Regions from separate parts of the Nodularia spumigena CCY9414 genome, predicted to be linked through region 2. Evidence: predicted binding sites of a transcription regulator. Region 2 holds the regulator's gene; each other region holds the start of a gene.
The links. The regulator NtcA, encoded in region 2, controls nitrogen genes in cyanobacteria. The targets are predictions, from matches to a motif close to TNTGTANNNNNNNNTACANA.
Positions count from the first base shown of each region.

Region 1: a site for NtcA is predicted at 1,098-1,117, ahead of NSP_RS13680 (DUF3155 domain-containing protein). Genes of this name have one in related genera too.
Region 3: a site for NtcA is predicted at 956-975, ahead of NSP_RS23250 (Glu/Leu/Phe/Val family dehydrogenase). Genes of this name have one in related genera too.

Region 1 is NZ_CP007203.1:3,158,995-3,161,271, reverse strand. It holds gene NSP_RS13685 (cofactor assembly of complex C subunit B) at 1-368, shown strand, start outside; gene NSP_RS13680 (DUF3155 domain-containing protein) at 749-1,069, opposite strand; gene NSP_RS13675 (GAF domain-containing sensor histidine kinase) at 1,334-2,277, shown strand, end outside.
Region 2 is NZ_CP007203.1:252,716-254,992, reverse strand. It holds gene fabI (enoyl-ACP reductase FabI) at 1-422, opposite strand, end outside; gene ntcA (global nitrogen regulator NtcA) at 807-1,478, shown strand; gene NSP_RS01150 (DUF3084 domain-containing protein) at 1,648-2,277, shown strand, end outside.
Region 3 is NZ_CP007203.1:5,382,095-5,384,371, reverse strand. It holds gene NSP_RS23255 (cytochrome P450) at 1-862, opposite strand, end outside; gene NSP_RS23250 (Glu/Leu/Phe/Val family dehydrogenase) at 1,058-2,277, shown strand, end outside.

The sequences.
Region 1 (2,277 bases), 2.6 Mb from region 2:
CACGTTCTTACCAAGTAGCAGCAATAGACCGAGAAAAAAATCAAGTCATTTTTGAAGGTTTTGTTCAACCGAGTTGGTTTTTAGCAGTGTTTTTAACACTGTTAGCATCTGCGGGTATGCTCTGTCTAGCATTAGTTTTATGGCTGCTTTTTCCTAACTTCGGTCCTTTGTTTCTCGGATTAGTACTACTGTCACCTTTAAGCGGGCTGTTTTATTGGCAAAAAGCCGGAAGATTTGAAAAGGTATCGTTCCAGATAGAAGAAGCAAACCAGGGTGAATTACCCTCTCCAAGTAAAATTACTATAATTGCCCATCGAGATGAACTCATGGAGTTACAGAGGGTTTTACAGTTAAAATCTGCGGAATAAACATGAGGGAGGAGGACAAAGTTGGCAGGGCTATATAAGTTTTCCCTACGACAATGGCATCGCAGGGAAAATATTATATCTGTTTACAGAGCCTCTTAGGCAATCCATTAGGGGAGAGCGCAACTCAACTCTCACTTGCGGATGCATTTTGCTCTATCTGACTCCCCTGTGCATCATTTGACTAGAGATCAACCTATACAAACTAACGTGGTTTGAGAAGAAGTTGATTTTCCAATTAAGTGCGATTAACTCGACTGGATATACTGGCAAATCAGTTACAAACTTAAAAAAAACAAAAACTTTGCATAAACTGAGCAACTTTACCAGTTAAATGATTGTCAGAAGCCACATTAGGTTACTTTAAGATAACCATTTATAATTTAGCGGCTACTAGCCATAGCCACTGGTTCTATACCTGCTGGAGATTCTAATGTCCGCAGGCTGGGAAACAAGAAATGGTTTTCTTCTACGTATTGAGCGCCAAACAGCCCTTTTTCTGCCCAGAAATAACGGTCTGTGGTGTGTTCATTTCGCTTTACAAGTAGCAATGCGGGTGGCGCGATTCCTTCAGCTTGAATGAATTTTCTCGCTGCTGTCACAGGTTTTTCTTCGCCACTTTCGATGCTATATTGAGGCACGTGTTCTAGAATGCGTCGTCCTTCTTGGCGACGACGACTTTTCCGCTTACGTCTTCTAGCCAAACTATTTTCCTCCTCTTTCAAGCTATAGATTGTAGTTATAGCTACAAAATCCGTCGCAATTATATAAGTTCTAGTTCAAAATATCAATAGTTTTTAAAGTTTTGATACATAAGAAATAATATATGAAGTTGGTAACGCATATAATCCCCTGGTGCAAACCATTACTGCAAAGATTTAGTTAAGCTTTATTAAAAGAGTAAGAAAAAATAAAGCAACTTCCTTCTATCTTCCCTCAAATTCTGTGATCCTGAGCAAAAGCTAAAAATGTTAATGTCTGCCAGTTCAGATTTTGTTGCTCTATGTCGAGAGCAAATAGCACTGCTAACCCAAGGGCTGGGCGCTTCTTTGAGTGTTGTTTACTTAACACAAGAATTGGTAGATGCTCCGTCTGGTGAGGCGAAACTAATTCCTGTGGTGGTTTACCCGGAGACAGCAGTATTACAACCAGGGGCAGAAATTGCTCAGGCGACAGTAGCCGATGTTTTGGTAGTACCTCAGCCAGACAGTAAGTTATTGAAAGCCGGGACGGGATCACCGATTTCATCACAGGACACAAAAAAACCAGATGCTGAACAACCAGATTTAAATCAGGAATCTCCTCTGAGTGAACGCCAAATTGTGCTGCCTTTGATCCATGAAGGTGTGATGATGGGGCTATTGGTGACGGGTAGAGAAGATCGGGCATGGAATGAACAAGAGCAAAGCGAAATTCAAAAAATAGCCCAAACGCTGGCGATCGCCTGTATTCTAGATCAACGTCGAGCTTGGTTACAGCATCAGCTACATCAACAACAAATTCTCCAAGAACAGCAGCGAGATTTGCTCGATAACCTGCTGCACCAATTTCGTAACCCCCTGACAGCAATCAGAACCTTTGGCAAACTGCTATTAAAACGACTGCGAGCAGGTGATCCCAACCGAGACGTAGGAGCGAATATCGTCCGGGAAAGCGATCGCCTCGAAGAATTGCTGCAACAATTCGATCAAGTAATTGATTGGACAGAGGCCGATTTCGCGCCCAAGTCATTGCCCGAACACGAAGTATTTGTAGAAGCAACTGTACAAAGAGAACCCAAACCAGCACTATTATTGCCGGGAACAGGAGACAAAGAAACTGATTGCTTTGTAGTTGATTTATTAACACCATTATTAGTATCAGCTCAAGCAATAGCACAGGAGCGTCATCTACAACTGAAAACCGAAATTCC
Region 2 (2,277 bases):
CCTCCTTCTGTCATCAGAGGTTTAGCCGCACCACTTAACTGCACTAGCGAATAGGTGCTGATTTCTAAAGCAGTTTTGAAACCAGAACGTGAGGTTTCGCTAAAACCACCAGTCAAATCGTCTCTGTTAGCGAAGGCTAAACAGTGGATGAGGATGTCCAATTTTCCCCACTTATCCCGGACGGCTTCAAAGGTAGATTCGACCTGTGCGTCGTCTTGGACATTACAGGGAACAAATAAGCTGGGGTTGAGTGGTTCTACCAATTCCGCCACTTTTTTCTCCATTTTGCCTCGCTCATCTGGTAGGTAAGTAATACCCAAGTTGGCTCCGGCTTTGTGCAGTTGTTGAGCAATCCCCCAAGCAATGGAGCGGTTATTGGCAATTCCTGTAACTAAGGCGTTTTTTCCAGTCAGATTAAGCATATAAATTATGAATGTGATCAATCATTAGGAGCATATTTACAATACTAGAATCTGAGGCGAGTTTGTCTTGCTTCTGCACATAATTTGCAAAAATGATCATCAGGAGAACTGTTTTCTGAAAAGTTTCTCCAGATAATCCTGAAGATATTCTCAAGATATCGTGAACTTTTTGGGAAAAAACCTGACGACCACAACTGTGCGAGAACTTATAACAACTACTAGCTAAAAACAGCAAAAATTATGTATCATTATGAACAAATAACTATGAAGTTATGGATTTGAGTATAGGAATGTACAGAAAGGTTGACGGTGCTTTATTGATTTTTCAGGTGTATTCTTAGGTAATCAGTTTTTGTTTTTCCGGCATTGGGTAGGGGAAGGGAGATGATCGTGACACAAGATAAAGCCCTAGCAAATGTATTTCGTCAGATGGCGACCGGAGCATTTCCTCCAGTTGTAGAAACGTTTGAACGCAATAAAACAATATTTTTTCCCGGCGATCCTGCTGAACGAGTTTATTTTCTTTTGAAGGGTGCTGTGAAACTTTCCAGGGTGTACGAGGCAGGAGAGGAAATAACGGTAGCACTGCTGCGGGAAAATAGTGTTTTTGGTGTGCTGTCATTACTGACAGGAAATAAGTCAGATAGATTTTACCATGCAGTGGCATTTACGCCTGTAGAGTTACTGTCAGCGCCAATTGAACAGGTAGAGCAAGCGTTTAAGGAAAATCCAGAATTATCAATGTTGATGCTGCGCGGCCTTTCTTCGCGGATTTTACAAACAGAGATGATGATTGAAACCTTGGCTCACCGGGATATGGGTTCGAGATTGGTGAGTTTTTTGTTAATTCTTTGTCGTGATTTTGGTGTTCCTTGTGCAGATGGGATTACGATTGATCTGAAGCTATCTCATCAGGCGATCGCTGAAGCAATTGGTTCTACTCGTGTCACCGTGACTCGCTTACTAGGGGACTTGCGTGAAAAAGAGATGATTTCTATCCACAAAAAGAAGATTACTGTGCATAAACCTGTTACCTTAAGTAGGCAGTTCACTTAAAAGCAATCTCGGAGGTGGAGTGGCAAGTGTTGTGTTCTTAAAAATGACACCCATAGCTGGAGGTAAGTCTACAATCGTGAGTAATTTCAGCTATTGCCTATTTTCCATCCTCTGCAAGGTAATGAATGAAAGTAGTAGGCTGTATCTGGAACCAATTCGGTAGCTAAAGATGACCACCGGGTACATCCTGATCGCAGCGATTTTAATTTTGGGGGGCGTAATTGCCACCGTGGGCGATCGCATTGGCACACGAGTTGGCAAAGCACGCCTCTCACTGTTTAACCTGCGTCCTAAAAAAACGGCTGTATTGGTAACAATCTTTACGGGGGCATTGATTTCGGCCTCAACATTAGGCATATTATTTGCTGCTGATGAAGGATTGCGGCAGGGGGTATTTGAGCTAGAAGATATTCAAAAAGACCTGCGAAACAACCGGGAACAGCTCCAAATTGCGGAAACTGAGAAAAGTCAGGTAGAGACTGAGTTAAGCACCGCTAGAATTGAAAAAAACAAGGCACAGCAAGCGTTGCAGGTAATTAATCAGTCTTTGCAAGCAGCTAACGCTAAACAAAAAGCAACAGAAACTCAACTTCAACGTACCCAAAAGCAGTTAGGTGAAGTAGTAAATCAATATAAACAAGCCTTAACTGAACTGCAAAGCGTTTACGATCAAAGAGAGACTTTGCAGGGGGCTATTGAAGAACTGAAGGCAGAACGGGAACGACTTTATGCCCAAGCGAAAACAGCCATTGAGGAAGCTAAAACAGCTATTGACCAGCGCGATCGCAAAATTGCCCAA
Region 3 (2,277 bases), 330 kb from region 2:
ATTGCTGTTGTTCGGCGAGAGCTTGTGCTAATACTTCGGGATGCTGTGCTAATTGTAAACAAAAAGAGGCGATCGCTGAAGTCAATGTTTCATGACCAGCAAACAGCAATAATAGCACTTGGTCTTTGAGTTCTGCCAAGCTGAGGCGATTTCCATCTTCGTCTTCGGCTTGTAGAAGCAGCCCCAAAGCATCTGCATCGGAATGAGGCTGTTGTTGACGTTGCAGGATAATTTCTTCAATTTTGACCAATAGCTGCTGACGACAACGCAACGCCCGACCAAACTTAGTCCAAGGTAAATTTATGGGAATAGTGAATAAACCCGCACACCACTCTTCAAATAACTCACCAAAATGGCTATCAGATGCCGCATCTGTTCCTATGAGTAACTTGCAAGCCACATCAAAGGTATAATTTCTCAATTCAGGATACCATTTGAAAGTACCCATGCGTTGCCATTTATGTAAATAATTGTGGGTAATTTCCTCCATTTTGCTTGTATACCCAGCTAACGCCCTTGGTTGAAAGGCTTGGGAAAGCAACTTGCGGCGCTTTTGGTGTGTACCTCCTGTTTGTAATGCTAAAGATGCTGGCCCTAGCAGAGTTTTCGTACTATCAGGCCAACTTATCGTAAAATTTTGGTTTTCATTGCTGAATAAAAAACGATTAGCCTCAGCCCCAATCATCATAATTGTAGGTTGTCCAAATAAATGAGTTTTGAAGATGGGTCCGTATTGCTGGTATCGCTGTTCAGCAAATTCTGGGTCACGCAAAAAGCTAATTGTTTCGCCAATCAAAGGTAGCCCCAAATTGCCAGGGGGAAGCGGTAGTTTATTTTGAGTCTGGGAATTAGTGGTTTCCATAAAAATATACTCATCTTTATGATTATCCTAATACTCAATGAATGCGATCGCCATCCTTTAAGCAATTCTGAAAAAAAACTAAGACTTGATTAAATTGTCACAAAAACTACAAAATTGCCATTTTTATCCAGTCTAGGATAAGATAAGCGCATACATATCCGGTACGCGAAGATACCGCGACTAGGAGAAAAGTTTATGGTGTTAACATCTCCCTTACCGTTGGAAGCTGCCACTCCAGCACATATTTGCCCATTTGATCAAGCGTGTAGTTACTTAGATGCAGCAGGTAAAGAATTAAAGCTAGATCAAGGTGTCTTGGCAATTCTCAGTAATCCCCGCAAAGTAGTCACAGTTTCCATACCCGTGAAGCTAGATAATGGTGAAATCCAGGTTTTAGCGGGACATCGGGTGCAGCACTCTGATATTTTAGGCCCTTATAAAGGTGGAATTCGTTACCATCCAGCCGTGACACTGCGGGAAGTTTCCGCCTTAGCCATGCTGATGACTTGGAAATGTGCGTTATTGGGTATACCTTATGGCGGTGCAAAGGGAGGAATAGCCATAAATCCCAAAACTTATAGTGTGGGCGAATTAGAAAGAATCAGTCGCCGCTATATCAGCGAATTAATTAAAGATATTGGCCCCTCTGTAGATATTCCCGCCCCAGATATGGGTACTTCCGCCCGTGAAATGGCTTGGATGATGGATACTTATTCTGTAAACGTTGGTCATGCTGTCCCCGGAGTGGTTACTGGTAAACCTCTTTCTATTGGTGGTTCCTTGGGAAGGGAAATGGCCACGGGTAGAGGTGTAATGATTATTGTCCGTGAAGCATTAGCCACCCAAGGTAAATCCCTTGCAGGAGTGCGAGTAGTGATTCAGGGTTTCGGTAATGTCGGAGGTGCAGCAGCAGAATTGTTACACAAAGAGGGAGCGAAGATTTTAGCTGTTTCCACAGGTTCAGGGGGTATTTATTCCCCAGATGGTCTTGACATTCCGGCATTAAAAGCCTACGCTTCCGAAAATCATAAAAGTATTGCAGGGTTTCCGCAAACAACACCCATTAGCAATGCAGATTTATTAACTTTAGATTGCGACGTTTTAATTCCAGCAGCTTTGGAGAATCAAATTACCACAGAAAATGTGCATCAAATACAAGCGCAAATTGTCGCAGAAGCAGCTAATGGTCCAGTGACTTTGGAAGCGAACCAATTTCTAGAAACGCATGGTGTAACTGTGTTACCAGATATTTTAGCCAATGCTGGGGGTGTCGTTGTCAGTTATTTAGAGTGGGTGCAGGGTCTTTCTTATCTGTTTTGGGATGAAGAACGTGTGAATCATGAAATGGAAAAGTTAATGGTGCAAGCTTATCACCAAGTGATTCAGCAGTCAAAGATACGGCAAATTCCTCTGCG